DNA from 4 places in the Corallincola spongiicola genome. Region 2 is predicted to be linked to each of the others. Evidence: riboswitches for the same ligand, from Rfam matches in the RefSeq annotation. Region 2 holds a riboswitch; each other region holds the start of a gene.
The links. A riboswitch is a leader RNA that binds a small molecule or an ion and turns the genes downstream of it on or off. The one in region 2 is predicted to bind cobalamin.
Positions count from the first base shown of each region.

Region 1: it holds a riboswitch for cobalamin, as region 2 does, so the genes downstream of both, nrdD (anaerobic ribonucleoside-triphosphate reductase) here and EXY25_RS08580 (TonB-dependent receptor domain-containing protein) in region 2, are expected to answer to the same signal.
Region 3: it holds a riboswitch for cobalamin, as region 2 does, so the genes downstream of both, cobT (nicotinate-nucleotide--dimethylbenzimidazole phosphoribosyltransferase) here and EXY25_RS08580 (TonB-dependent receptor domain-containing protein) in region 2, are expected to answer to the same signal.
Region 4: it holds a riboswitch for cobalamin, as region 2 does, so the genes downstream of both, nrdA (class 1a ribonucleoside-diphosphate reductase subunit alpha) here and EXY25_RS08580 (TonB-dependent receptor domain-containing protein) in region 2, are expected to answer to the same signal.

Region 1 is NZ_SHLY01000002.1:823,122-830,431, forward strand. It holds gene EXY25_RS09335 (protein kinase family protein) at 1-545, shown strand, start outside; gene EXY25_RS18805 (CobW family GTP-binding protein) at 732-1,799, shown strand; gene EXY25_RS09345 (ssr3402 family protein) at 1,875-2,195, shown strand; gene EXY25_RS09350 (hypothetical protein) at 2,215-2,907, opposite strand; gene nrdG (anaerobic ribonucleoside-triphosphate reductase-activating protein) at 2,951-3,424, opposite strand; gene nrdD (anaerobic ribonucleoside-triphosphate reductase) at 3,424-5,559, opposite strand; cobalamin riboswitch at 5,716-5,929, opposite strand; gene EXY25_RS18810 (RHS repeat-associated core domain-containing protein) at 6,037-6,624, shown strand; gene EXY25_RS09370 (hypothetical protein) at 6,743-7,204, shown strand.
Region 2 is NZ_SHLY01000002.1:657,090-664,399, reverse strand. It holds gene EXY25_RS08600 (ABC transporter ATP-binding protein) at 1-433, shown strand, start outside; gene EXY25_RS08595 (FecCD family ABC transporter permease) at 426-1,463, shown strand; gene EXY25_RS08590 (cobyric acid synthase) at 1,509-2,978, shown strand; gene EXY25_RS08585 (cobalamin-binding protein) at 2,975-3,829, shown strand; cobalamin riboswitch at 3,858-3,998, shown strand; gene EXY25_RS08580 (TonB-dependent receptor domain-containing protein) at 4,054-5,916, shown strand; gene EXY25_RS08575 (substrate-binding domain-containing protein) at 6,160-7,116, shown strand; gene EXY25_RS08570 (sensor histidine kinase) at 7,121-7,310, shown strand, end outside.
Region 3 is NZ_SHLY01000001.1:43-7,352, reverse strand. It holds gene EXY25_RS00050 (AsmA family protein) at 1-1,742, opposite strand, end outside; gene EXY25_RS00045 (hypothetical protein) at 1,910-2,236, shown strand; gene bluB (5,6-dimethylbenzimidazole synthase) at 2,289-2,948, opposite strand; gene cobO (cob(I)yrinic acid a,c-diamide adenosyltransferase) at 2,954-3,559, opposite strand; gene EXY25_RS00030 (histidine phosphatase family protein) at 3,560-4,201, opposite strand; gene cobU (bifunctional adenosylcobinamide kinase/adenosylcobinamide-phosphate guanylyltransferase) at 4,198-4,716, opposite strand; gene EXY25_RS00020 (adenosylcobinamide-GDP ribazoletransferase) at 4,713-5,477, opposite strand; gene cobT (nicotinate-nucleotide--dimethylbenzimidazole phosphoribosyltransferase) at 5,477-6,502, opposite strand; cobalamin riboswitch at 6,591-6,738, opposite strand; rRNA gene rrf (5S ribosomal RNA) at 6,991-7,106, opposite strand; partial or broken rRNA gene EXY25_RS00005 (23S ribosomal RNA) at 7,249-7,310, opposite strand, start outside.
Region 4 is NZ_SHLY01000002.1:349,676-356,985, forward strand. It holds gene EXY25_RS07295 (AI-2E family transporter) at 1-456, shown strand, start outside; gene EXY25_RS07300 (GrxA family glutaredoxin) at 518-772, shown strand; gene EXY25_RS07305 (DUF2167 domain-containing protein) at 1,042-1,926, shown strand; cobalamin riboswitch at 2,119-2,345, shown strand; gene nrdA (class 1a ribonucleoside-diphosphate reductase subunit alpha) at 2,482-4,812, shown strand; gene nrdB (class Ia ribonucleoside-diphosphate reductase subunit beta) at 5,602-6,738, shown strand; gene yfaE (class I ribonucleotide reductase maintenance protein YfaE) at 6,735-7,067, shown strand; gene malG (maltose ABC transporter permease MalG) at 7,170-7,310, opposite strand, start outside.

The sequences.
Region 1 (7,310 bases), 170 kb from region 2:
GCTACACCTTTGATCCGCTCAGTGAGTTTAATAGTTGTGGGCTGGATGCGCCGCTATTCCACAGTGTGGAGCGGCTGGAAACGCGCAATTTCTTCGGCTATTTGCTGAAAAAAGAGAGTACTTGGTCGCCACGAGAGATCATGTCGCTGTTCGAATTAGAGAAGCGACTGGCGCTGCAAGCGTATCAGGGTAAGTATGCTGCGTTGAAGAAACTGGGAGCACAGCAACAGGTGCTTGATTGGGTACAAGGCTTTGTTCAGCGCTGGCAACAAGCTTTATCCACGCCTTCGGCACTCGATGATCTGTTTCTGGTAGAGAGTTTTCGTTCCCATCTATTGGACGTCAATGATGATCTGCATGGCCAATCCTGTACGCCAATGACCTTGCAGCGTTTAGATCGGGTAGAGCAAGTGCTCACAGATCATTTTGATGCTCTGAAAAAGCTGGATGGTTTGTTCTTTGGTGATGAACTGTTAACTCAGCAAGCACTGTTGAGTCGCACAACAGAGCAGCGGCGTCAGGCGAAGGCGTTCCAATTACAGTAGCAGCGAACAGTTCTGACAACGGAGCTGATTAGAATAAGCTTTCACTTGGCTGCCGGTACGCGAGTTTTATGCCGTGAAACTGCGCCGTGTTGTCTGATTATAATTAGGTTGTTACAGGCTGGCTCTGAATTGGCATTAAGCCATGATAAGCTGGCCTTCCCCGAGATTCTTAGTTGATTTCTGCTCGTGAAAATTATTACTCAGGCGATCCCCACCAATATCATCACCGGCTTTCTTGGTGTCGGTAAAACGACGGCGATCATGAAGCTGTTGCAAGATAAACCGGCCGATGAGCGCTGGGCCGTTTTAGTGAATGAATTTGGCGAAGTGGGGATCGATGCGGCCTTAATCAGTGGCGATCCGCAGGCAGCGCAGGGTGATAACGGCACGTTGTTCATTCGGGAAGTGCCCGGCGGTTGTATGTGCTGCACCGCAGGCGTACCGATGCAGGTGGCGCTGAATCAATTAATCAAACAGGCTCGTCCTGACCGCTTACTCATTGAACCCACAGGCTTGGGTCATCCGAAGGAGATTATTGCTGCGCTGTCAGCTGTTCACTATCAGGATGTGATTGAGTTGCAAGCCACCATTACTTTGGTGGATGCGCGTAACTTAAGTGATTCAAAATATCGACGCCATGACACCTTTATTCAACAGCATCAGGTGGCAGACCTTATTGTTGCCAACAAGTCGGATCTCTATCTAGGGGGAGAGCTTGAGGCGTTAGAGCAATTTCTTACCGAGTTGAACTTACAACATCTACCGGTTAAGCAGACCCGTCAGGGTGAGTTAGCGCTGGGGTGGCTTGCCGCACCAGCTAAAGGCAAAGATCCTGATACTGGTACGACTGGCGTCGGTGTTTCCGCAGCCGTCGGTGTGGCGACCAATGAGAGCGCTTTGAGTGATGAGCGCATCGAGCTGACTGACAAAGATCTTACTGGCTTGGTAAGGATCGATAGCAATGAAGATATGGGGATGCTCAGCACAAGTTGGATCGCATCAGGGTCGCTAACCTTTGACTATCTGCCGCTCTATGCATTGCTAACCGAATTGCCATTTGAGCGGGTAAAGGGGGTATTTCGTACCTCACAGGGCAACGTTGCATTTAATGTCGTTAATGGTGTGCTCTCTAGCTGCCCGTTAAAGCAGTGTGACGATAGCCGCGTTGTTGTGATAGGTGGAAATCGGGCCGATCATGATCGTTTTGAAAAGGGACTCAGGGGCTGTTTATCGCAGAACGGAGTATTAGACTGAGCGATGAGAATGGCTCTGTCTCGACACGCCATGGCAGGCTATCTAAACTTGGAGTTCTTACGGAGGTGTTATTAGATGCGTCAGCTTGGTTTCGGATTGCTATGTTTGGTTTATTCTTCAGTGTCGTTAGCCATGATGGCTCCTAAATACCAGGTGGCAGAAGATTTGCGAGTGATGACCGATTTTATCGCCGCGCATCCAAAGGTCGCAGAAACGCTTGAATCAATCGATTATAAAGCGCGGACGATATATTTTAGCGATGGCTGCAAAGCTGTATTTGAAGTGCCTGAAAGCAGCGTGGTGTCGCTGTTGTTATCTGAGCCACCTCCGCAGTTAACCTTCAAAAGCAGTAACTGCGAACTGGAGTACGCCAATAAGCCTGATCAACCGCTGTGAATCTGTGTTGTTGGTGAGATTATTTGGGAAAAAGCCGCAGATACTGCTCCCGTAGACTGAGTTTGAATAGCTTTAAAAAGAGCAGATAAGCAGCGACGCCTGCTAGAGTGGCGGTTGCAAACGCAAGTTCTGGCAAGGCCTCCACTGAACGAAATTGCAACCAAAAAAGAAGCATCGGTGGTACCGATGTGGCCATCACAAATCCCATCACTTTGGTCTCTTTCCATCGCCTTTGTAGCAAGCCGAAGCAAGCCCCTGCGATTGTAGCTAACGGCAGTGTTATTAGAGCCAATAAGAATACACTCAAGCTGATATCTGAATGAGGGGCGATTGCAGCGCTGTATATCAAAAGAAAGAGTGCGCCGAACAGCAAGCTACAGAGAGTAGCTGAGCACCCCGCGAGCAGGGCCGGACGTAACAGATGATGAGTAGCGATTAGTCGATGGATCGTGACCTTAAACACGCGTCTCTCTTGTTGCATCTCACCAAATTTAAAATAGCTGGCGAGCAGCGTGTATTCTTGCTGACTGATGGCTTGTTGCTCATCAATCATCGTCAGTATTTGTTCAGAGAAATCCAGCGCTCGCCATCCCTCAAACATCTCTATCATCACGGTCCAGTCGCTTGCCGATTGAGGCGTGAAACGTTTGAACAGCGCACCACGCTCTGTTCGGATCTCTACTCGGAAGTCTTGGAACATACGCGTGATCATCTTGCTGCTTTCCGTCTGTTATCTTAAGCGCACAATAAAGATATCATTTGGTGCAGTTGAGTGTAATGACTTGCTGGTTACTGCTGCCGCGCCAAGGCAGTTCTGGCGATGCTAATGCTTGCTCAAACTTGCCGTCGATCAGTACATCTATCAGGTTGGTTACCAGCTGCTGTTCGGTGGTGAGTTGCCCAAAACGATAACCGGTCCAGCACCAAACGTCTTTGCCCTGGCACTCGTTGCGAACTCGGTTTAGTAGATGCAATACAGCGTCCAAATTGGCCGGATGTAAGGGATCGCCGCCTGACAGCGATAGCCCCTGGCGGCGGATCCGCGTGCAGTTGAGGTCAGCAATGATCTGATCCTCAATCTCTGAGGTGAATAAGATCCCGCTGTCAGCACGCCAAGTCGACTGGTTATAGCAGCCCTTGCACTGGTGTTCGCACCCTGACACAAACAGGGTGCAACGGGTACCGGGGCCATTGACCACATCCACAGGGTAATAGGCGTTTAGGTGCATTACAGGTGCTTCACTCGGCGTTTTACCTCTTCCTGCTTGCCAGCATTAAATGGCCGCGCATCTGGGCTGCCTAAATAGCCGCAAACCCGACGCGTCACCGATACCTTGGCTGGATCATGGTTGCCGCAGCTAGGACAGGTAAAGCCTTTGCTGGTGCAATCAAATTCGCCTGTGAAATCACACTGGTAGCATTCATCTATCGGCGTGTTAGTGCCGTAGTAGGGCACGCGATCGTAACTGTAATCCCAGACATCTTCTAATGCCTGCAGGTTATGCTGCAAATTGGGGTATTCGCCGTAGCAGATAAAGCCGCCATTACTGATCGCAGGGTAGGCCATCTCAAAATCGAGCTTGTCATAGGGGTTGGTATTTTTCTCAACATCGAGATGAAAGCTATTGGTGTAATAGCCTTTATCCGTTACCCCTTTAATAATGCCGAACTCTATGGTGTCTAAGCGGCAGAAACGGCTGCAGAGGTTCTCACTGGGGGTGGCATACAAGCTAAAGCCAAAGCCCGTTTCCCGTTTCCAGCGTTCAGTCGTCAGACGCAGATGCGCAACAATCGCTTGCGCTTTTTGCTGCAACATTTGGTCATCGAATGGGTGCGCATCGGTAGCCGTTTGTTGCTGGTTGTAGAGTGCGTTGATGGTTTCATGCAGGCCGATATAGCCGAGGGAAATAGACGCGCGGCCATTCCTGAACAGTTGCAGTACATCATCATCGGCTTTTAAGCGCACGCCACAAGCGCCTTCCATATAAAGGATCGGTGCGACGCGTGCCTTGACACCCTCCAAGCGGGCGATGCGCGAATCGAGCGCTTTTTTGGCTAACAGTAAGCGGTCATCAAGCAAACGATAAAAGTTCTTTTCGTTACCGTCAGCTTCCATCGCCAGCCTTGGCAGGTTAAGGCTAACCACACCCAGATTGTTGCGGCCATCATGAACCTCCACGCCGTCCTCTTCATACTGACCTAAGAAACTACGGCAGCCCATCGGTGTCTTAAAGGATCCCGTGACTTGCACCACTTGCTCGTAGTTCAAAATATCTGGATACATGCGCTTCGAGGCACACTCTAAGGCCAACTGTTTGATCCCGTAGTTGGGATCTTGCGGGCTGCGGTTAAGGCCCTCTTTAATGACAAACACCAGTTTCGGAAAGACGGCGGTTTTGCGATTACGGCCTAATCCGGCAATACGATTCTGCAGAATGGAACGTTGGATCAGTTTGGCTTGCCAGCTTTCACCCAAACCAAAACCGAAGGTCACAAACGGCGTTTGGCCATTGGCGGTGTGCAGTGTATTCACCTCATATTCCAATGACTGAAAGGCGTCATGACACTCTTTTTCAGTTTGCGCTTGGGCGAACGATTCGGCATCCGATACCTGCCACTCGGCAGCTGTCGCCAAGTGCTTCTCGTAGCTGGTGGTGACATATGGTGCCAGTACCTCATCGATACGATTGACCGTGGTGCCGCCATAGATATGGCTTGCTACTTGGGCGATGATCTGTGCGGTAACCGCCGTGGCTGTGGCAATCGATTTTGGCGTATCGATCTCCGCGTTACCCATCTTAAAGCCTTGCTCTAACATCCCTTTTAGATCAATCAGCATGCAGTTAAACATCGGAAAAAACGGCGCGTAATCCAGGTCATGGTAGTGCAACTCTCCCCGGTCGTGGCCGCTCACCACATCCTTTGGCAGAATATGACGACGGGAGTAATGCTTGGCGACGATACCCGCCAACAGATCACGCTGGGTGGGGATCACCTTGCTGTCTTTATTGGCGTTTTCATTCAGCAGATTCAGGTCGCTCTGCTCCATTAAGCCGCGTATTTCCTGATTCAGGTGGCTGGCTTTTTCTCGGGCCAGATCGCGGTCGTGACGGTACTCAATGTAAGCGCGGGCCACTGCTTTTTGCTCGCTGGCCATCAAGCTGTCTTCCACAGCTTGTTGGATCTCGTCGATATGCAAGTCGGAAAGCGGTGCTAATTGACTCGCTACCTGCTCGGTGATCTGCTCAGCTATTTTTGCCGAACGAATGCCGACCACTTCGCAAGCGCTTTGTATCGCCAACTGGATCCGTTTGGGGTTGAAAGGGGCGCGACTGCCATCCCGTTTAATCACGACCTGCTGCATGTTCATCTCCTGAACTTATTATTCTGTACTGTTTAGATTGATGTAGGGCGATGGTAAGCGAGGGCAAATAGTCACAGCATGATAAGTAGGCGAACATCAGCTAACGCTGACCATATCGCCCAATAATTCATGTTGCACTGGTGCACCCCGCCCAGCATGGCATTGGTGATTGCGGCAGGTCTCCTGGCTTCTGGTATTGAGTAAACTGCCGCCTTCCCAGCGCTAAGCCAGTGGCTTTGCCCATTAGATATGGACAGAAGATGCAGCGTACCAACCAGATACAGTTACGGGGGTAGCTCCGGTTTCTCACCGGATTCCCTATTGTCCCCATGCTTGCGCATGTGTGTGGACCACAATCTGCATATATAGTGGCAGCAAAAAAGCTGAGGCACTAGATGTGGTGTTTGGTGAACTAAGGTTTCATTGATCGAAGGCAAGTTTTTGGATGGGTGAAACCAAGGAATCATTTAAAATGTGATGCTGCCAATGGATCCCGACGGTGATGGCAAGAAAATCTATTTCAATATGCGCTTCCCGGGCCAGTATTATGACTATGAAAGTGGGCTGCACTATAACTACTTCCGGGATTACGACCCTGAAACTGGGCGCTACATTCAGTCTGATCCCATTGGCCTGAATGGTGGATTGAATACCTATGGGTATGTTGGGAGGAATCCTACGGGGTTTGTTGATCCGTTGGGGTTGCTTGTATGGAGCCAAAGTTATGGTGGTAGCATAGTGAAAAATGGTACCACCTTGTCTGGCAGCATAACTTTAGTTATTGATCATACTGGAAAATTTATGGTCTTGACTACGCCAGAATATGGGTTTTCTACGCTTAGAAATGGAGTGTTTACCCGAATAGTCGACGTTATGCCATATACAACCGTAGTCGATCTACTCGACAAAGGTATCTCTTTGTCATTGTCAAAAGGAGTATTCAAGCTGTCTATTACGTCGCCTGGCGTAGACTCCTGCTTAACTATGGGTGAATATGATTATTATTTTGGTACTGAAACAGATGTTCCAAAATGTTCTATGAGATTGGTCTCGGCGTGGGTTTAGGGAAGAGGTCAATATATCAAGGCTCTATAACACTCGGATACGGGCTTCCTATTTATGAAAACACTGCAAGACCAGATGCGATAAATGATATTTCGAATTGGTTTAGTGAATTATTCTAATGGCACAATTGATGGTTTTTTTTCCTATAGCAATAGTACTTATTGTCAGTGTTCTATTCTGGCGACGGGGCCATGTTGGCTTGTGGTCTAAGATATGTTCAGAAAGAAAAACTAATATGGTTCCTACTGGTAAGCTATCTGAGGCTGAATTTCTTTCTTCTTGGAGGGGAGTGCAAAGGCCTTTGTTTAAAAAAATTGATAACTTTTTTTCTTTTGACCTGTTTATCGTGAACATCCTAGAAGAAGGAATTCTTCTTTCACCCCCCAAATTTTGGAGAATATTTATTCCTCAAGTACTTTTATCTTGGGATGATTTAAGTGTGGTTAAAATGAATGATGGTTTGATAAATAAGGGCCTGTGGATTCATGATAATAAGATTGACGTAACGTTTTCGATAACAAGTAAGTGTAATGATGGTATTTCTATGAGAATACAGGATCAAAGGCGTCAGAGTCATTGATTTTGGTTGGTCTTTGTTTTGATTAAGCTGGCTCTCTAAGAAGCCGCCATTTTGGCGGCTTTTTTATTGGCGTGAGCGTGTAATATTCGGTGCTCTTTTTAATGGG
Region 2 (7,310 bases):
GGTGGGTTTAACGGCATTAGCACAGCAGCCCTTTGAACATCTGTCTGGGGGCGAGAAACAGCGCGCGCTGATCGCCCGCGCTATCGTGCAGCGTCCTAAGCTGCTGCTGATGGACGAACCAACCAATCATCTCGATGTGCGTTATCAAATTCAGGTATTGGAGCTAGCCAAACACTTGGGCATCACCGTGATCGCATCTATCCACGATCTGAATTTGGCCAGCGCCTTTTGTGATCAGCTGTTGTTGATCGATCAGGGCAAACTGATTGGCCAAGGAACCCCTGACGAAATATTAACCGAACGTATGCTCGGTGAGGTATTTGGAGTCTGCAGCAGTATCGATCAACACCCGGACCATGGTCACCCGCGCATCACCTACCACTATGGCTACTTAACCGCAAACAATAAGCCACCGGGAGGTGACCATGCCTGAGCAGTTATGGCAACGGCCCGCCTTTCGCTGGTTGGTAATAATGGCGCTACTGCTATTTGCATTAGCAACACCGCTGTTCGCAGCCAGCTTCGGCGCTGCCCAGATCGATGCAGCAGATGTGTGGCATGCTCTGTGCCATCATTTGGGGGGCAGTTGTGATGTCAGCGCGATCAAACAGCGTATCGTTATCGATATTCGCTTACCTCGGGTCATTTTGGCCTTTGTTGCCGGCGCGGGGCTAGCACTGTCTGGAGCGGTATTACAAACCGTCACTCGTAACCCGTTAGCTGACCCCTACCTATTCGGCATCTCTTCTGGGGCTTCGCTAGGGGCAGTGATCGTCATTGCTGTTCTAGGTATAGGCCATGGCATCGGTCTCCCCTTGGGGGCCTTTTGTGGCAGTGCTCTGGCCGTTATCTTAGTGATGGCGATGAGCAGTCGCTCCGGTCCGGGACAAGTGGAGCGCATGCTACTGGCGGGCGTGGCCACCTCATTTATGCTCAGTGCCATGACCAGCTTGGCACTCTACACCAGCGATCCTCAGGCCACCGCATCGGTGCTGTTTTGGACCTTAGGCAGTTTTACCCGCGCCAGCTGGGATAATATATGGCTGCCGGTCGTTGTCACCAGCAGCTGCTTACTGCTTTTTATCGGCTTCAGCCGGCAGTTGAACGCCATTTTAGCGGGCGAAGAGAGCGCACGAACCTTAGGTGTCAATGTCGCCCGCCTGCGCGTGGTGATGTTGCTGCTCAGCTCCTTAATCACTGCCACACTGGTGGCCTATTGCGGTGGCATCGCCTTTGTCGGCCTGATGATCCCTCACCTGGTACGCATGTTACTAGGCGTTAATGTACTGCGCAGCCTGCTAGCCACTTGCTTGGCCGGGGGACTATTTATGGTTTGGATCGATGTGCTGGCGCGTAAACTGCTACCGGGGCAAGAACTGCCTGTCGGCGTTATCACCTCGGCACTCGGTAGCCTGTTTTTCCTGATTATTTTACGTCGCCGCAGCGCAGGCATGGGGAGTTAGGCTTTGACCACCAGACAATCCTTCTCTGCCCCAGCCCCAACACTGATGGTGCAAGGGACGACATCGGACGCAGGCAAAAGCATCACTGTCGCAGGGCTCTGTCGCCTGTTTCAGCGAGCAGGCGTCAAGGTCGCGCCATTTAAACCACAAAATATGGCACTCAACAGTGCTGTCACCGCCGATGGTGGTGAAATAGGTCGCGCGCAAGCGTTGCAAGCAGAAGCCTGTAAGCTTACTCCTCATACCGACTTTAACCCGGTGTTGCTAAAGCCCAATACGGATATCGGCGCCCAGGTGATCATTCACGGCCATCCGGTTGCAGATATGGATGCCACTGATTACCACCAATATAAAACCGTGGCTATGTCTGCGGTGCTGAGTTCATATCAGCGATTGGCCAAGCAGTATGAGTTGATCCTGGTTGAAGGGGCTGGCAGCCCTGCCGAAATCAATCTACGGGATAGAGACATCGCCAATATGGGGTTTGCCGAAGCAGTGGATTGCCCGGTGATTATTGTTGCCGATATTGACCGTGGTGGCGTATTCGCCCACCTCCACGGAACGCTGGCCCTGCTATCCCCTAGTGAACAGGCACGCGTTGTTGGTTTTGTTATCAATCGCTTTCGCGGCGATATCAGTTTGCTGCAATCGGGTCTGGATTGGCTGGAACAGGAAACAGGCAAGCCGGTACTCGGTGTCATCCCCTATCTGCATGATCTGCAACTGGATGCAGAAGACGCCATTAACGCCGCGCAGCTGAAAGAGCAAGCTCAGCTGCGAATTGTCGTTCCCGTGTTGCCCAGAATAAGTAACCATACCGATCTGGACCCCCTGCGCTTAAACCCCGCCGTCGACCTTATCTGGATAAAAATGGGGGATGTCATGCCTGCGGCAGATCTGGTGATCCTACCCGGCAGCAAATGCGTGCGTGACGATCTGGCTTTTTTACGTCAGCAAGGGTGGGATAAGGCGATCGATAAACACCTGCGTTATGGCGGTAAAGTGCTAGGGATCTGTGGTGGCTTCCAGATGTTGGGGCAACAAATTGCAGATCACAACGGCATAGAAAGTTCCCCAGGAACGAGTGCTGGCTTGGGTTACCTGAAAATGGAGACAATCCTGACGACAGCTAAAACCCTGAAAAACCGCTCAGGGCAGCTGCAACTCGACGAACATCAGGCAGCAGTAAAGGGGTATGAAATACACGCAGGCGATAGCCAAGGGGAAGCGCTTTCAAGACCACTGATGACACTCAATGGTCAACCGGAAGGGGCGATCGATGAGGATAATCAGATCATCGGCAGCTACCTGCACGGATTACTCGATCACCCAGCCGCCTGTGCCGCCGTACTCTCCTGGGTTTGTGGTCACACGCTGGCCACGGTAGATGTTGATACACTGCGCGACCAGGAACTTAATAAACTTGCCGACGCTTTCGAAACACATTTAGATTTAACCCGGTTCAACAGCTTCCTTTCCATTGACACGCCAAGCCTTCAGGGAACGAACAGATGATAAAAACAACACTGGCTCTATTGGCCATCTCCACATTTTCACTCACCGCCTATGCCGCGACACCACAGCGCATTATCGCCCTGTCTCCCCACGCAGTTGAGATGCTCTATGCCATCGGTGCCGGCGATAAGATCATCGCCACAACAGAGTATGCAGATTACCCGGAAGATGCATTATCGATCCCCCGTATTGGCGGCTATCACGGCATACAGCTCGATCGGGTGATAGAACTAAAGCCCGATCTCATCGTGGTATGGCAAGGTGGAAATCAGCCCGGTGATATCGAACAGCTCAAGCGTATGGGTTATCCCATTTACCACAGCGAACCGAGCAAGCTGGAAGAGGTTGCCAACGAAATGGAACAGCTTGGCGAGATGCTTGGCTATCAAGAGCAGGCGCATGCAGCGGCAACCGCCTACCGCCAGCGCATGCTGGGACTAAGACGAGCCTACAAAAACCAACCGCCAATCAAGGTGTTCTATCAGCTATGGGGCACCCCGTTAATGAGCGTGTCGAAACAGAGCTGGATCCATCAAATGATCGACCATTGTGGCGGTGTCAATGTAATGGCCGAGGCGAAAACAGCCTACCCGCAAGTCAGCTTAGAGCAAGTTCTACTAAGCGAAGCCCAGGTGATCGTGCACCCAGATGATCATGGCAGTAACAGCGCGACCGATTTCGATTGGCAAGCTTGGCAGGAACTGCCAGCCGTAAAACATCAACAGATCTATGGTATTGATGGCGATCTACTGCACCGTTTTTCACCCCGTGCACTCGATGGCATGCACCGACTATGTGAATCACTGATGACCGCACGTAGCCTTTACGCGGAACAGGACAACAACAGATAGACAGAACCATTCGATCGGTTAAGTAACCGGTTAAACAACAGGTTTGGGCGGCACAGTGCAAGCCACTGATGCCATTCGGGAAGCCGGTGAAAATCCGGCACTGCCCCCGCAACGGTAACTGAGATCGATGATCACAGAGTCCGGAACCGACCCAAGCTATTTTGCGGCAGGTAAGCCGTTACACATTGAACCTGACGCGGAGGGCGTCATTTATGAGGAAAACAATGCACAACACGTTTCGAACCACAACAAGCAAAACCCCTTGGTACCAGATTTGTCTGCTAACACTGGGCGGTGTTATCAGCAATCACGCGGTGGCAGATGAAGTTCTCCCCACCGATGATCCGGCGGTTGAACACATCATAGTCACAGCTAGCCGAACACCACAAAATATAGACCAGGTCATGGCCTCGGTCGAAGTGATCACCCGTGGTGAGATAGACAAGCTGCAACCAAAATCATTGGCCGATCTATTAGCCACTGTCGCCGGTTTGGACGTTGCCCGGCAAGGGGGCGCAGGTCAACAAACCTCGCTGTTTACCCGCGGTACCGGCTCTGACCAAACTCTGATCCTGATCGATGGCGTTCGCAGTGGTTCCGCGACCCTTGGCAACAAAGCGATCGAGAACTTGCCCATGGCACAGATCGAACGTGTCGAAGTGGTGAAAGGGCCAAGAGCCTCGATGTGGGGATCCGATGCGATTGGCGGCGTGATCAATATTTTTACCCGTCGCATGAGTGCAGGTGAATATCAGTTAGGTGCCGAAACCGGCAGCGACTCATACGTCAGCGGTGATGGTCAGATAGGTGTTGGCTACGATGCTGGTACCACCACCATCAGCCTGAGCGCCGAAGATAGCCGTGGCTTTGATGCCCGTGAAGATACCGAGTTTGACGACGACGGTTACGATCGCTTATCTGCCGCGATCCGCGGTGATTATCGCGTCAACGAGCAGATCGTCGTTGACTGGATAGGCCAGGTTGATGATGGCAGCAACGACTATGACAACAGCTACGGTGCCAACAAGAATGATTACGATAATTACCTTTGGCAACTGCGAGGTAATTACCAAACAGAACAATGGCTAAGTACCTTCGCCTTCTCCCAAAGTCGGGATTACAACAAGAACTATGGCAACGGTATTGCCAAAGGCGACGGCGACTTCTTTGAAACGCGTCGTAAGCAAGTGAGCTGGGTTAACCACTATCAGCTATACAACCCGTTCACGGTTTCTGCCGGTGTTGATTTTTATCGCGAAGATATCAACGCCAACACCGACTATGAGGAAGATTCCCGCGACGTATCGGCGATCTTTGGCAACGCCCTGTTTCAAGATCAAAAGTGGATCGCAGAAGCAGCCATTCGCTACGATGATGTCGAAAATATCGACTCAGAAACCACTTACAATGCCAGCATCGGCTATAACGTGACAGACAAACTGCTGGTGGCGCTCAATGCGGGGCACAGCTTCAAAGCACCGACTTTTAATGATCTTTATTATCCGGAGTCATTTGGTTCGAAAGGCAATCCAGACCTGACCTCTGAAACTGCCGACAGTTATGAACTCTTGCTGCGTTCAAGCTATGCCGGCATCAAAGTGACCGCCAGTCTCTACTACACAGAGATAGACGACCTCATCGAATGGGTCTGTGACGAGTTCTGGAACTGCAGTCCAGAGAACATCAACGAAGTGAAGATCACCGGCGGTGAGTCCACTGTTAACTTCAGTACAGTAGGACTCGATCATCGAGCTACCCTGAGTTACGTTGATGCAGAAGATCAGGCCACAGGCTCACAATTAATTCGTCGCGCTCGGAAAACAGCCAGTTATCAGGTGAGTTATGATTGGCAAGATTTTGAACTGTTAGGCCAGTATGAGTATCACGGTGAGCGTACCGATGCCGGGCAGCGTTTAGATGACTATCAGCTAGTCAATATCGCTCTAGCATATTATGTCACGCCAAGCTGGACTATACGGGCAAAAGCCAACAACCTGTTCGATGAAACCTACCAAAATGTGCTGGGCTACAACACCCCTGGCAGTGAATATTTTGTCGGCGTCTCGTATCGCGGCTTTTCACTGTAATTAGCAGTGTTCGCTATATAGCTACAGAATGAACGGGCCAGATAGTGGCCCGTTTTTTTCGCCAATATACCTGACCATAAGTTCCGCTAACCCGGTGACTCCCCCTCGTATCACCTCACCAAATACTGCTGGCTCTCACCTCCCCCTCTCCTCACTAGGGATAATCAACTTAGTTCCCCTTATGACAGCCGATTAACTATGCTTACAGCTGAATTACGACAGTCAATCTGTGGGTGGTATTCAATGTTAAAACAAATGATTAGTGTCTCAATCATCTTCTGCGCCTTGATGATAGCTGGATGTAATGAAGCGCCAACGTCTCCTTCACCCACAACCGAGAAAGCCAAACCCTTTCGGGTGCTACTGGTAATGAAGTCGTTGGTGAATCCGTTTTATATTGAGCTACAACGTGGCGCAGAGTTAGCCGCGGCAGAGAGCGGTATTGAACTGATCGTCAAATCAGGCACCAATGAGACATTGGTGCCACAACAAATTGATATTATCGAACAGCAACTGAAATTAGGTGTCGATGCCATTGTTATTGCGCCTGCTGACTCTGTTCGCATTATTCCGGTACTCAAGCAGGCGATCCAAAGCGGCATTAGCGTGGTTAACATTGATAACCGTATCGACCAGGATGCGCTGGCGCGTAGCGGTCTTGAACCGATCCCATTCGTCTCCGTGGATAACCATCAAGGGGGGTACTTGGCGGCCGAGTACCTTAGTCGTGGCGTCGAGCAAGCAACCTCGGCACTGATTATTGAAGGCCCCCGCGCCGCCGAAAACGCCCGTCAGCGGCGAGATGGCGCCCGCCAAGCATTCGACGAAGCAGAGCAGATCACCGTCGTCGCCTCGGAACAGGCAAACTGGCACCTTGATCAGGCCTACGCAGTGATAAAAAGGGTGCATGCGCTGCATCCGGATCTGTCTCTGGTGTTCTGTGCCAATGACATGATGGCTCTGGGCGCGGCTCTTTACCTGCAGGAAAACAATCTGCAACAGATAAAGATTGCTGGGTATGACAATGTGCCCGACGCCCGCTCGGCCATAGAACAAGGGTTAATGGTTGCCACCATTGATCAACAGGCTTTCCAGCAGGGGTATGTGGGCGTGCAAACCGTTGTAAGCTTATTGAATAAGCAAAAGGTAAAAGATAGCGTGTTAGTTGACGTCAAACTGATCACCACAACGGAACTGTAACACGATGATCTCAGGGCCAGCCTGGTTCAACCGACTGCAAAACAGGTTACTTACCTATATGGCGGTCGCAACCTTGCTGCCTTTAATTGTACTAGGCGTTGTCACTTACCAGCTCTCCGTCAATGGGCTAACCCAACAAGCAGAAACACTGACTCAAGAACTGATTGAAGAACGTGCCGCTTCTGTTGCATTAA
Region 3 (7,310 bases), on a different contig from region 2:
ATATCTGGCGCAGCCATAGCGCCACTAATATGTAAAGGTATCTCGACATCTTTAAGGTCATCGGTCCCCTTCCCGCCCTGACCTTCCAAACTCGCCACTAGAGCCACTAACAAACGATAATCCAATTGCTCCGTCACTAAACCCGCACTACCACGGCCGTTAAGCCTTAATAGTGGTGACATCATCAGTAAGTCTGGATTAGTTACTTGACCATCAGCGAGATTAAATGAGCCCGTTAATGCCGTAAAATCAGTTTTCTGAGGCGCGTCAGTCGCTTTATCTCCTTTACCAGTCAGAGTCGCATAAGTTGAGCGGATGAGATGTGGAACATTAATGCCATTGACAGCACCGTCTTTGAATTCAAAGTTACCACGACCATTCGCCCCCTTTTTAATCGCATCAGGAGTCAACCCCACGCCTTTAAGTCTAAAACTTACGCTACCCTTGCCTGAAACCAACTCTTTGTCGGCAAGTGCTTTGACCAATGGCAATGCTTCAACCTCCCTTACCTGGGTACTGAGCTGATAGCCCGCAGGATAAATAGTGCCATCTAAAATAGCTGATAGCGCCAAATCGCCGCCATATAGCTTAGCTAATACCGGGGCAGCACTGAGCTTGCCGTCTACAATTTTCAATGTCAGCAATAGATCTTGAATAGAAAGATTAGAAGCATTTAGTTGCGCAACCTTGACGGTTCCAGCCAAATCAACCCCATTAAGCCCACTCAGGTCTGGCTCAGTTGCAGGCTCTTGAGGTGCGCTCGGCGCTGGCTTGGCATTTTCAGCCGATGCAGGCTGACTTGCGGGCAATAGCTTATCAATATCAATCAGATCTGAAGCTAATTCGAATCGAATAACAGGAACATCTTGATGGGCAAGCGAGAAATAGCCGTCCATAGCTTGACCGTCAAATGACAAACCAAGCGGATTAAGAGATAGCAATTTATCCTGTTTTAGATAGCTAAGCTGAGCTTTCACTAAGGCACTCATTTTACCATTTGGAATGCTGCTTCCAGTGGCTAAAAGTGCTATCTGTAAATCTCTTACCTCCACGACTGAAGTCGCTGAGACAATACTTAGTGAGCCTGAGACATCAACAGCTGCACTGATCTCCGGTGTTGACGCTTCTATATGACAAGACAACTCACCCACAGTATCTGCAGCAACAGGTCCCAAATTACAAGCTTCAATGGTGACGGTTTGTTTAGTCTGCGCATCTAAATCTTCAGAGATAAGTTCAACGTCGGTTAAGGCCACTGAGCCTAAATAGAAGCCTGAGGGCAGTATGGGTTGAACAGCGTCACTCGGCTCCGCCTCAACGATCACTTCATCTTCATGCTGCGCAGGCGTGCCTTGTGCAGCCAAATCATCGAGATTAGATACACCGTCTCTCTTCTGCAGGCGAACAGCGACTCCGTTTAGGCTGACACCATGGACCTCTACCTGACCGCTAAACAGAGGCAATAGAGCCACAGAGACACTCACATCAGCCACTTCAATCATTGGCTCAACCGGAAAACCGACGGCATTGCTTAACTTTACGCCGTCAACTGAAAAGCCGATAGATGGAAAGAGTTGTAATCCGATGTCGCCATCGATGGTTAGAACTCTGCCAGTGGCTTTTTCAACCTGCGATGTCACTTCAGGTTTGTACTTGTTTGGATCCAAGGTGACAACAACCACTATCACCACCAAGAGCAAGAGAGCCAACACAGCGGCCAAAACTTTAAGTATTTTTCCCATCACGTTCACCTGATCACAGTTCCTTTCGTTAAGTGTAGGCAGAATTTAGGGTAGAATATTCTGCTGACGTGGAATAATAGAAACATGTTAACCTTTTGAATTAAAAATAAACCATAACCAATTCAATATATTTGGTCTGGTGTGTTGTACAGTCTCAGGATGTGACGATGTTAAAAAAAGCAGGTTTAGTAGTTTTAGCGATGTTAAGCACCCATGCATGGGCTGAAATTCCCGATGGCGTTTCACCAATGGAACAGGAGTGCTATCAACAGCTAGAAGGATTTATTGTCCTTAACAACGCGCCAGAGCAAGGCGAAGTGGACGGTGTTCCACAGGTTGGTATGAGCAATGAAGAGCTTCAAGTGATTATAGATCAAGAAGGCTACTGCACGGCTTGGCAAGCACTGGTCGAATCATTTATTCGCCAACACGGTGAAGTATTAGATTCCGTAGAAAGAACAACAGGTATGCCCACCCCCGGCAAATCTCACTAACTTATGTTAGTGCTGAGTGAGGAGCTTCTGCTCCTCACTCCCCCTCTTCCCTTTAACCATTGCTCGGGCAAACCTCATCAAATAGCACTTCGGAAAGTTCACGCTGTTTATCCCAACCTAAAGCTTTTAGCTCTGGGATTTCAGGAAAGTCATCGGTATACCCTAAACAGAGATACCCAACCAGCTCCCAAGTATCAGGCGCTTTAACAGCGGCTTTAACCACCTTCGGATCCAAAATACTCACCCAACCAATACCCACATTTAGCGCCCTCGCCATCAGCCACATGTTTTCGATAGCGCAAACCACGCTAAAGCGCCCCATATCAGGCATCGCTGTTTGGCCAAGTACAGGGCCATCATTCGGCGCATAAAACACCGCCAAGTTGATTGGTGACTCTTTTATACCTTCAAGTTTAAGACGGCGATAAAGCGATTGCTTCTCATCAGTGAAGCAAGCTTCACCTTCACGGTTCTTCTGTTCAAATGAGTCTGATATTTGCTCTTTTGTTGCCTGTTCCTTGATCGTAACAAAGCGCCAAGGTTGCGAAAAACCGACGGAAGGGGCATGTAGACCAGCATTCAATATCCGCTGGTAAACAGCATCAGGAATAGGTTTAGAGATAAAGTGATTACCCCGAATATCGCGACGCTGCTGGATAACGGATTCAACAGCATCAGCAAACTCTGCACTGAAACGCCCCCGAGGTGCCATGGAGCTCACCAATCCACCCCTTTACGCGCTTTAATACCAGCATCAAAAGCATGCTTTAATGGCTGTACTTCAGAAACCGTATCAGCAATTTCCGTTAGCCGACGATGAGCTCCCCGCCCGGTCAATACCACGCTTTGCTCCTCAGGTCTGGCATTAAGAGCATCGATAACTTCATCTAAGTCGAGGTAACCGTACTGAACCATATAGGTAATTTCATCCAGTAACACCAAATGCAGGCTAGCATCCGCTAACATCCGCTTTGCCGCTTGCCAAACTTTCTGCGCAGCCGCAGTATCGGCTTCCTTATTTTGTGTTTCCCAGGTAAACCCCGTATTCATCACCTGAAACTCTACGCCGGCACCTTCAAGAAGGTTACGCTCACCACAATCCCACGTCCCTTTGATAAATTGCACCACAGCAGCCTTATAGCCGTGTCCAACACAACGTGCCACGGTACCAAATCCAGAGGTACTCTTGCCCTTACCGTTCCCAGTGATCACTATCAATACGCCACGCTCGGTTTGCGCCGCATCAACACGCTTATCAACGTTTTCTTTCAGTTTCTGTTGACGCGCTTTGTGGCGTTCATCCTTTACCGCTTTATCGACCATTTAACTCTCCATCAAAAATTTGGGCTGCCATCCGATATGGCGAACACTGTACTGTGCATCTTGGCCAAGCGCATGATAACGCTGGATAGAGGTCACAGAAGCATAGGGAATATTTAGAGATAACAGAGATTGCATACCGCCACACCCGAAACCCATTACCTCAGCTAATAGCATTCGGATCACTCCACCATGAGTAAAAGCGATAGCCTGTGAATCAAAACGTTGCCATAGCGATGACAATGCCTCAACTGTGCGACGATGAAACACTTGTAATGGCTCAGCACCAGGCAATGTATCACTCATAGGAGCCCCCCAGAACTTGCCAAGTAGCTGCCGTTCATCTTCCGAATACACGGCAAAAGGCTTGCCATCTAACTCGCCAAAGTCACATTCACTAAATCCTGTTTCAGTTTGCACTTCAAGCGAACAGCGCTTGGCGATGATATCAGCGGTGCGGCGACATCTAATACGGGGGGAGGTAAACAGCGCATCGTACGCCATCAGATCTCCCATTTGCTCAACGAGTTCAACGGCAGCTTGATGCCCGCGATCTGAAACTGCGGTGTCGGTTCGCCCCAACAGGCATGGCGGACCGGCGACGGCACCGTGACGAATAAGAAAAAGCTCTTGAAGCGTACTCACAAATTCTGCCCTTTAAGCACAAGCGGCATACCTGCGGTTACCAAGGTCACCTTATCTGCAATCTGAGCGACGCGTTGGTTCAACCAGCCCGCTTCATCTCGAAAACGTCGCGCCAACCGATTTTCTGGCACAATCCCCATACCAACTTCATTACTCACCAGGAGCACCCGACACGAGACCCGCGCTAATACTGCAAGCAAACGGTCAATTTCAGCAGCCAATGAAGACTCATCAGCAAGCAAGTGGTTACTAAGCCATAACGTCAGGCAATCAACCAGCAAGTAATGTTCGCTGTTGGACAGGGAATCCAGCGTTTCGGCCAGCACCAACGGCGACTCGATCAGCTGCCATTCTGCTGGGCGTTGTAATTGGTGATGTAAAATACGCTCACTCATCTCCTGATCAAAAGCTTGTGCGGTAGCAATGTATACGACGTTGCTATCACTGCGCTTCAGTAGAGATTCAGCGTAAGCACTCTTCCCCGAACGAGCACCACCAAGCACTAATTCAATCACAACAATGTTCCTGTAACAGCAATGCAAGAAAGATAAATAATAAGTTCTGACAGCTGCTGCGCAGCCCCTAAGGTATCACCGGTATAACCGCCTATTTGACGAATATAGAACTGTTGTAAAATCACTCTCAGAATAACTAAACAAATCAGACTGGCGACGGCCATTTGCCACGGAATAAATGCCAACATTAATGCCGCCCAACTCATAGTAAATAACAAACCTAAAGCAGACAGGCGTGTCGCCAGCGGTTTACTCTTACTACTTTCAGCGTCGGCAACATATTTAAGATTAAAAATAAAACTTACCGAGAAGGATCTACTCACAGCATGTGCAACAACGATAATAAGCGCCGATTGCAACTGCGTTAAGCTGGCCGCCTTGAGCATCAACACCATAAACAGCCCGATTGCACCATAAGTACCTATACGAGAATCTTTCATGATCCTCAACTTATGCGCGCAATCTAAACCGCCACCAAGCCCGTCACAGGTATCCGCTAGGCCATCTTCATGGAACGCTCCGGTAATAAGAACTGATGCAGCCATAGACAACATAACGCCAATCGTCGTGCCCAGCGCATCAACACAAAGCAAATATACAGCAGCGGCAGCCAAGCCAATAAGGGAACCAACCACGGGAAAATACACGCAGCACCGACTTAACCAGCGAGGATCAAACTCCCCCGGGATCACAACCGGGACACGAGTAAGAAATTGCACGGCTACAAGAAACAGACGCCACTGTAATTGAAACCAATTCATTATTGACTGACGCCCGCATCACCAAAAGAAGCCATCTCATTAAGAAATCCAACGGCACTTTGGCACAAAGGATACGCAAGCGCTGCCCCAGTGCCTTCACCGAGTCTCATTCCTAAATCTAGTAGGGGTCTAGCATTCATCTCTGCCAGTAAACGTTGGTGCCCACGTTCATCTGATGCATGACAAAAGACGAAATAGTCGCGTGCCGCAGGGGCAATTTTATAAGCCAACAAAGCGGCCACTGAAGCAATAAAGCCATCGACAAGAACCACCATTTTACTTTCGGCTGCAGCAAGCATAGCCCCCGTCATCATCGCTATTTCAAAACCGCCTGCCGCTGCCAGGGCTGAGACCGGATCAAGCCGGCCGTTAACGCGAGCTAGCAACTTGCTGACGACAGCAGCTTTCAGCGAAACGCCAGCATCATCCACACCGGTTCCTCTCCCTACGCATAGATCAGCTTGGATCCCCGTCACTAACGCCATCAACGCAGCGGCAGACGTTGTATTCCCTATTCCCATTTCACCAAAGCCAACAATATTTGTGCCAGTACGCTGCGCGCCAGCAATCAGCTCCTTCGCGTGCGAAAAGGCAAACTGTACTTGTTCTGAGGTCATAGCGTTTTGCAGCAAGAAATTCTTCGTACCCTTACCCAAAGAGCAATTCAGCAGCTTATCAGAGTATTCAATCGTGGAGCTGATGCCTGCATCGACGACGTAAAGCTGAATATCGTGTTGCCGACAAAACACATTAATTGCAGCACCACCGTTGACGAAGTTCATCACCATCTGCGAAGTCACCTCTTTTGGATAGGCACTAACCCCTTCATCGGTGATCCCATGATCGCCAGCGAATACCCAAAACACAGGCTTTGTAAGCGCAGGCGTCGCTGAGTCCTGAATTTGAGCGATCTGCAATGCCAGCGTTTCTAAAGCACCCAATGCGCCCAACGGCTTGGTTTTGTTATCAATGGTAGTTCGAATTAATTGAGTTCTATCGTCACTAATATGGCTAATTGACCACATCTGCTCACCTGCTTAATAAAGAGATAATCAGCTAAAAATGGAGGGAGCATTACTGATAATGCCCAGCCCTCCGAGTTACCCGCTCGGCTGCTGTGCTAGGAGTAAAGCTGGTCATCTGACTTACACAAAACTCTTATCAAACAAATCGTTGAACCAGGTAGTGATCACAGTTGCGGGTACAGTTGTGGATTCTCACCACATTCCCATTTGGAAAGACTTTATTCCCAGAATGACAGGAGAGATGAGTATACGGGTAAACACGCCATGGTCACAACGCTAGGCTTTAATCAATAACGGAGAGAGATTGAAAGTTGTATCGTTTCACTGAACAAACTAAATGAAGAACGATACGCTACTTCATAGTAGCCACGGCGCTAAAGGCTGCTCCAACAAAAAAGCCCTTCGCTTGGGCGAAGGGCTTTACTGTTTTCAATGGCCTTAAACGCAAAAAGGCTACCCTATCGGGTAGCCTCTTCACTGTATTAGGTGTCTGGCGGTGACCTACTCTCACATGGGGAAGCCCCACACTACCATCGGCGCAATTGCGTTTCACTGCTGAGTTCGGAATGGGATCAGGTGGTGCCACAACGCTATGGCCGCCAGACAAAAACTTAATTAGGAAAATGCCGACTGTCACTCTATCGATTTTGGCGTGTCTTGCACGTCACTTAACTCACGCCCTCCACGGATGGAGGAAGTGCTGAAAAATGTCTGGAACATTTTCAGTAAAACTTCTTAGGGGTTGTATGGTTAAGCCTCACGGGCAATTAGTACAGGTTAGCTCAACGCCTCACAACGCTTCCACACC
Region 4 (7,310 bases), 310 kb from region 2:
AAAAAGGTCAGCAAGTCAGCCTTACTGGGCTCATTGTTGACTGCCATCACTCAAGGCTTTGTTGGTGGCATAGGTCTATGGATGGCAGGTTTTCCAGCGCTGTTCTGGGGGACGATGATGGCATTTGCGTCGTTGATCCCCTTTGTCGGTACCGCCTTAATTTGGGTACCAGCCGCGATTTACCTGTTTGTCACAGGGGAGACTGGCTGGGGCATCTTTATGGTGGTGTGGGGCGTTGTCGTCGTTGGTTCTATTGACAACTTCCTGCGGCCTTTGTTTATGCAAGGGGCATCGATGAGTACCGTAGTGGTGTTCTTTTCCTTGCTCGGTGGCTTACAGGTATTTGGTTTGATTGGGCTATTATATGGGCCACTGATCTTTTCTATTACCTTGGTGCTGTTTCATCTATACGAAAAAGAGTTCTCTAATTTTCTCGATGATCAGGACGGCCGTTAACATATTGCCGACAGGGTGCTGCGGTCATTGGATATATATTGGTTAATTGCGAGGAACGATTATGTTTGTGGTGATTTTTGGACGTTCAGGCTGTCCTTTCTGTGTGCGGGCAAAAGAGTTAGCGGAGAAGTTAACTGAGGATCGTGACGACTTTAAGTTCCGTTACATCGATATTCATGAAGAGGGGATCAGTAAGGCCGATCTAGAAAAAACGGTTGGTAAGCCGGTAGAAACGGTGCCGCAGATCTTTATCGATCAGGAACATGTTGGTGGCTTTACCGAGTTTGATGCCTATGCCAAAGAGCATTTGCAGTAGGCTTTCCCGCCTTATCTATCTTGCAGAGGGAGGTTTCTCCCTCTATTTATCGCACTTGCCGGTTCTCTTGCTAGAAAAACAGGCTTAAAACACCCACTTCTTATCTTTAATCAGATTAATTAGCATGTTCTTGCGGTAAATTTAACCTGTTTTGCGCTGTATAAACGACTGCAGGTGGCTAACTTTCATCGCTTTTTGTTTAGTCAGAACATCCACTTAAGGGTTTAGGCACCCTATTTCTGTCTCGCTGTTTTAAAAAGGAATTGAAAATGAGATTGATACCCGCCCTCTGTTTTATTGCATCTGTTTTACCCTGCACTTTGCTTGCTCAAGATGAGATGTTGAGTGCTGAAGATCAGGCTTATCTGGCATGGTCTTCGGAGTTCTTATCATCGCTGGATCCGCAAACCGGCGAGATTCTGTTGCCGGGCAGCATGGCTCGACTTCATGTGTCGGATGATTTCTATTATCTCGATCCGCAAGACGCCGAGCGTGTGCTCAGCGAGGCTTGGGGAAACCCGCCAGGCACTGGCGCTTTGGGGATGTTGTTGCCTGCTGGGCAGACTCCGCTGGACGAGGATTCCTGGGCGGTTGTCATCTCATTTGAAGAAGATGGTTACGTTTCTGATGAAGATGCCTACAACATTGATTATGACGAACTGTTAGAAGAGATGCAGGCGGATACCCGGTCAGAGAGCGGTGAGCGCGAAGCAGCAGGTTATGGCTCAATTGATTTAGTCGGTTGGGCTGCTCGGCCTTACTACGACAAAAGTCGTCATCAACTCTATTGGGCGAAAGAGCTGGAGTTTGACCACGATCCCAATCATACCCTGAACTACAGCATCCGCAGCTTAGGTCGCAAAGGCGTGCTGGAGATGAATTTTGTTGCTGGTATGAACCAACTTGATCAGATCAATGGCAGTTTAGATAGCGTACTGGCGATGGTGAACTTCGTTGATGGTCATCGTTACGAAGATTTTGACCCCTCCTATGATGAGGTAGCAGCTTATGGCTTAGGTGCGCTTGTTGCCGGCAAACTGGCGGCAAAAACGGGTGCTATTGCCGGTTTTTTGCTGCTGTTGAAAAAGTTTTGGTGGCTGGCTTTAGTTGCCATTGGTGGCGTATTCCGCGCTATCACGGGTAAGAAAGATTAGTTTTTGAAGGTTACCCTGTAAACCTTGCGCCGCCGGGGATATTGGGGTCAACACCTAGCGTGAGTTGATGCTCTCCGAATGGAGAGCATTGAGCAAATCTAATTTTTGCATTTGTAATGCTCATTTTTTATTTAACTTCTGTATATCAAATCACCTTTTAAACACTATATGTTGACGTAAATCAATTCTTGAACCACTATATGTGCCGAACGGTTCCCAAGGGCGTCTTCAATAGAATGCCCACGGATTAATAGGGAATGCGGTGAATTAGTGGTGTTTTTTCCGCTAATAATTCCGCAGCTGCCCCCGCAACTGTAAGTGCAGAGCCACGCTCAATAGCCACTGGAATGAGATTCCGGGAAGGCGAGTCAAGGCGAAGACGCACAAGCCAGGAGACCTGCCGTCGCGGTGTGTTTTTCGCACCAATTAACTGATTCGTCAAACATCGGGCGGGGTGATCCGGTGTGTGGCTCGACCATGCCCGGCTGTTCGCCTGAACGCTAGCATGGCTGGCGTCATACCTTCCCCTGCCTTGTCGCTACGGAGTTCGACAAGGTGAATAACAAAAATATCTCAATTGCCAAACGTGATGGCCGCCATGAACCGCTCGATCTGGATAAGATCCATAAGGTACTCACCTGGGCGGCAGAAGGGCTTGATACTGTCTCTGTATCTCAAGTCGAGCTTAGAGCACATCTGCAATTTCACGACGGAATTACCACGTCAGATATTCATGAAACATTGATTAAGTCTGCGGCGGATCTGATCTCGGAAGAGACTCCTGATTATCAATATCTGGCTGCCCGGCTGAACATCTTTCATCTGCGTAAAAAAGCCTATGGCCAATACACGCCGCCTTCGCTATACCAGCACGTGGGTCGGTTGGTGGATCTGCAACGTTACGATGCCCAGCTACTAACGGATTACAGCATGGAAGAGTTCGCCCTGATGGATGGTTTTATCGACCACCAACGGGACTTGGACTTTGCTTACGCTGCCGTGAAGCAGCTGGAAGGTAAATACCTGGTTCAGGACAGGGTGAAAGGAGAGTTCTACGAAAGCCCGCAGTTTCTCTATCTGCTGATCGGTGCGTGTTTGTTTGCTAACTACGACAGGTCCATTCGTCTGGATTATGTCCGTCGCTTTTATGATGCGGTGTCTACGTTCAAAATCTCTTTGCCAACGCCGATTATGGCGGGCGTGCGTACGCCAACTCGCCAGTTCAGCTCTTGCGTGTTGATTGAATGCGGTGATTCGCTGGATTCCATTAACGCCACCACCTCTGCGATTGTGCGCTATGTCAGTCAGCGTGCGGGTATTGGTATTAATGCCGGACGTATTCGCGCGCTCGGTTCATCTATCCGAGGGGGGGAGGCTAATCATACCGGTTGTATTCCATTCTTTAAGCACTTCCAAACGGCGGTGAAATGCTGCTCTCAGGGTGGTGTTCGTGGCGGTGCTGCGACGCTGTTTTACCCGCTTTGGCATTTAGAAACAGAAGAGTTACTGGTACTTAAAAACAACCGCGGTGTGGAAGAGAATCGGGTTCGGCATCTGGATTATGGGGTACAGCTTAATCGGCTGATGTACCAACGTCTGCTAAAAAATGCGGATATTTCACTGTTCAGTCCGTCAGATGTGCCGGGGTTATATGAGGCGTTTTTTGCTGATCAGGATGAGTTCGAAAAGCTCTATCAGCAATACGAGCAAGACACCAACGTTCGCAAGAAAACCATTAAAGCCGTTGAGCTGTTTTCGCGCTTATTACAAGAGCGAGCGTCAACGGGCCGTATCTATATTCAGAATGTTGACCACTGTAATACCCATAGTCCGTTTGACCCGGCTAAAGCGCCGATACGTCAATCTAACCTTTGTCTTGAGATCGCGCTACCTACAACGCCACTGCAGGATATTAATGACAAAGAGGGTGAGATCGCGCTTTGTACGTTGGCGGCATTTAACTTGGGTGCGCTTAAGTCGTTAGATGAATTGGCCCCACTTGCTGATCTATTAGTGCGCGCATTAGACAGCTTATTGACCTATCAGAACTATCCCGTGCCTGCGGCGCAGCAAGGCTCGCTGAAGCGGCGTACTCTGGGGGTAGGCGTGATCAACTATGCCTACTATTTGGCCAAAAACGGCGTGAAGTATTCTGATGGTTCAGCGCTGGGTTTGACCCACCGTACCTTTGAAGCGATCCAGTATCATCTGCTGCAAGCATCTAACCAATTAGCGCGTGAACAGGGCGCTTGTGATGCCTTTACTGATACCACCTATGCCCAAGGCAAACTGCCGATAGATCACTACAAAAAAGATGTGGATGGCTACTGCGATGAACCGCTGCATTGTGATTGGGAAGGGCTACGCGCTGATATTCTACGTGATGGGCTACGCAACTCGACCCTCACTGCATTGATGCCCTCTGAAACCTCTTCTCAGATCAGTAATGCCACCAACGGTATTGAACCACCACGAGGCTTTGTCAGTGTTAAAGCATCGAAAGACGGGATCTTGAAACAGGTGGTTCCGGAGTTAGAAACACTCCGTGATAGCTACGAACTGCTATGGAATATCCCAAGTAACACCGGCTATTTGCAGTTGGTCGGAGTGATGCAAAAGTTCGTCGACCAAGCTATTTCTGCCAACACCAACTATGACCCCGCGCGATTTGGCGAAGGCAAAGTGCCGATGCAATTGCTGATGCAAGACCTACTTAGTGCTTATAAGTGCGGCCTGAAAACGCTTTATTACCACAACACTCGCGACGGTGCGACGGACAAGCATTTATCCAACGAGTCGCCAGTAATGGGGGAGGCTCGCCCAGCTGAAACGACCGTTGTAGAAAACGATGACGACGGCTGTGAAGGCGGCGCTTGTAAGATTTAGCCTGAGCGGATTTTTTAAAGGATAAAAAGCCCCCTCATCCCGCCCTTCTCCCCAAGGGAGAAGGAGACAAGAAAAGCGGACGGCAACGAGCTTGCACTTTTGCTCCCTCTCCAAGGGAGAGGGCTGGGGTGAGGGGTATTTAAGAAAATAAACCTCCACTTCGCCTTTCTTCCCAAGGGAGAAGGAGACAAGAAAAGCGGACGGCAACGAGCTTGCACTTTTTGCCCCCTCTCCAAGGGGAGAGGGCTGGGGTGAGGGGTTTTAAGAAAATAAACCTCCACTTCGCCTTTCTCCCCAAGGGAGAAGGAGAAAATAAAAGCGGACGGCAACGAGCTTGCACTTTTGCCCCCTCTCCAAGGGGAGAGGGCTGGGGTGAGGGGTATTTAAGAAAATAGGCCTCCACTTCGCCTTTCTCCCCAAGGGAGAAGGAGACAGAAAAAGCTGGCAGCAGTGCGCTGGTGCGGTTGCTTCCTCTCAAAGGGAGAGGGCAGGGGTGAGGGGTATTTAAGAAAATAGACCTCCACTTCGCCTTTCTTCCCAAGGAAGAAGGAGACAGAAAAAGTTGGCAGCAGTGCGCTGGTGCCGTTGCTTCCTCTCAAAGGGAGAGGGCAGGGGTGAGGGGTATTTAAGAAAATAGACCTCCACTTCGCCTTTCTTCCCAAGGAAGAAGGTGACAGAAAAAGCGGACGGCAACGAGCTTGCACTTTTGCTCCCTCTCCAAGGGGAGAGGGCTGGGGTGAGGGGTATTTAAATGAATCGCAAACAGAACAATAAAAGCGGAACAAACTAATGGCTTATAAAAGCTTTAATCAAAACAAATTTGAGACGTTCAAGCAGGATATGTTCTTTGGTGAGAACGTGAATGTCTCCCGTTATGACCGGCAAAAATACCCGGTATTCGAGCAGCTCATTGAAAAGCAGCTTTCATTTTTCTGGCGTCCGGAAGAGGTAGATCTTTCTACTGATCGTAAAGATTTTGCCGAGTTACCCGCCCATGAACAGCATATTTTTCTTAGTAATCTGAAGTACCAAACTCTGCTTGATAGTGTGCAGGGGCGTTCACCCAATATGGCTCTACTGCCACTGGTGTCACTGCCAGAAATCGAAACCTGGATCGAAACCTGGGCATTCAGCGAAACGATTCATTCACGTTCGTATACCCATATTATCCGCAATATCTTGGCAGAGCCGGGAGATGTGTTTGATGACATCATCAACAATGAACAGATCATTGCTCGCGCAGAAGCGGTTTCTCATTATTACGATGATTTGATCTTACACGCCCAGCTGTATGCTACCGGCGGTGAAGGTGAATATCGGATCAGTGGTAGTGATATCCCCGTACAGGTGAGCTTGCCAGCCCTGAAACGCAAACTGTATCTGACGTTAGTGTCGGTGAACGTGTTGGAAGCGATCCGCTTTTATGTCAGCTTTGCCTGCAGCTTTGCTTTTGCCGAACGTGCCACCATGGAAGGCAACGCCAAAATTATCAAGCTGATCGCCCGTGATGAAGCACTGCACCTGACAGGCACTCAACATATGTTGAATATTCTGGCCAGTGGACAGGATGATCCAGAGATGGCCGAGATTGCTGCAGAGCTTAAACCGGAAGTGATCCAAATATTTAAGGACGCCGCACAGCAGGAAAAAGAGTGGGCGGAATATCTGTTTAAAGATGGGTCGATGATCGGCTTGAATACCGACATTCTCAGTCAGTATGTTGACTACATTACCAATCAAAGATTGCAGGCGATAGGCTTCGAACCTTGTTTCCCGCAGCGTCCCAACCCGCTACCGTGGATGGATAGCTGGTTAGTGAGTGATAACGTACAAGTCGCGCCACAAGAAGCTGAAATTAGTTCTTACCTAGTCGGTGCCATCGACAGTGACGTGGATACCAATGCGTTAGCGGGTTTTGAGCTATGAGCGAACTCACTGGTAATAAGCTTGTAGATAAAGGGCTGGTATCCTGCCTGCCCAGTAACGCCCAGCGTGATAACGCTGTTCAGCTGGAAAGCCCAGAGATCTCCGTTACCCAAGCTGCTGAGGGTTATACCCTGTTAGAGCAGCTGGAAGCGGAGGGCGTCGAGGTACCGTACCAATGTCGCGAAGGTTATTGTGGACGTTGCCGTACTAAAAAAGTCTCGGGTGAAGTGGCGTATACCTCGGCGCCACTGGCCTGGGTCAATCCAGGTGAAGTGTTGCCCTGCTGCTGCGTGGCGGTGTCAGAAGTGGTATTGGCGTTAGATACCTGATTTATCTTGGTACTTTTCTCCCTTCTAGGGGGGATAAGGGGGAGCGTTGAATTAACCGCTCCCCAATTTCTCGCGCACTTTTGATGTACGTATTGATACAACTTAACCCTTAACACTCCCCGAGGTTAGCCCACCGATCAGCCATTTTTGGCCAATTAAAAAGACTAGTGTGATAGGCAGTGCGGCAAAGATCGCTGTCGCAGCAAAATCTCCCCACAGGGGGGCATAGGTTTGATTGAGGAA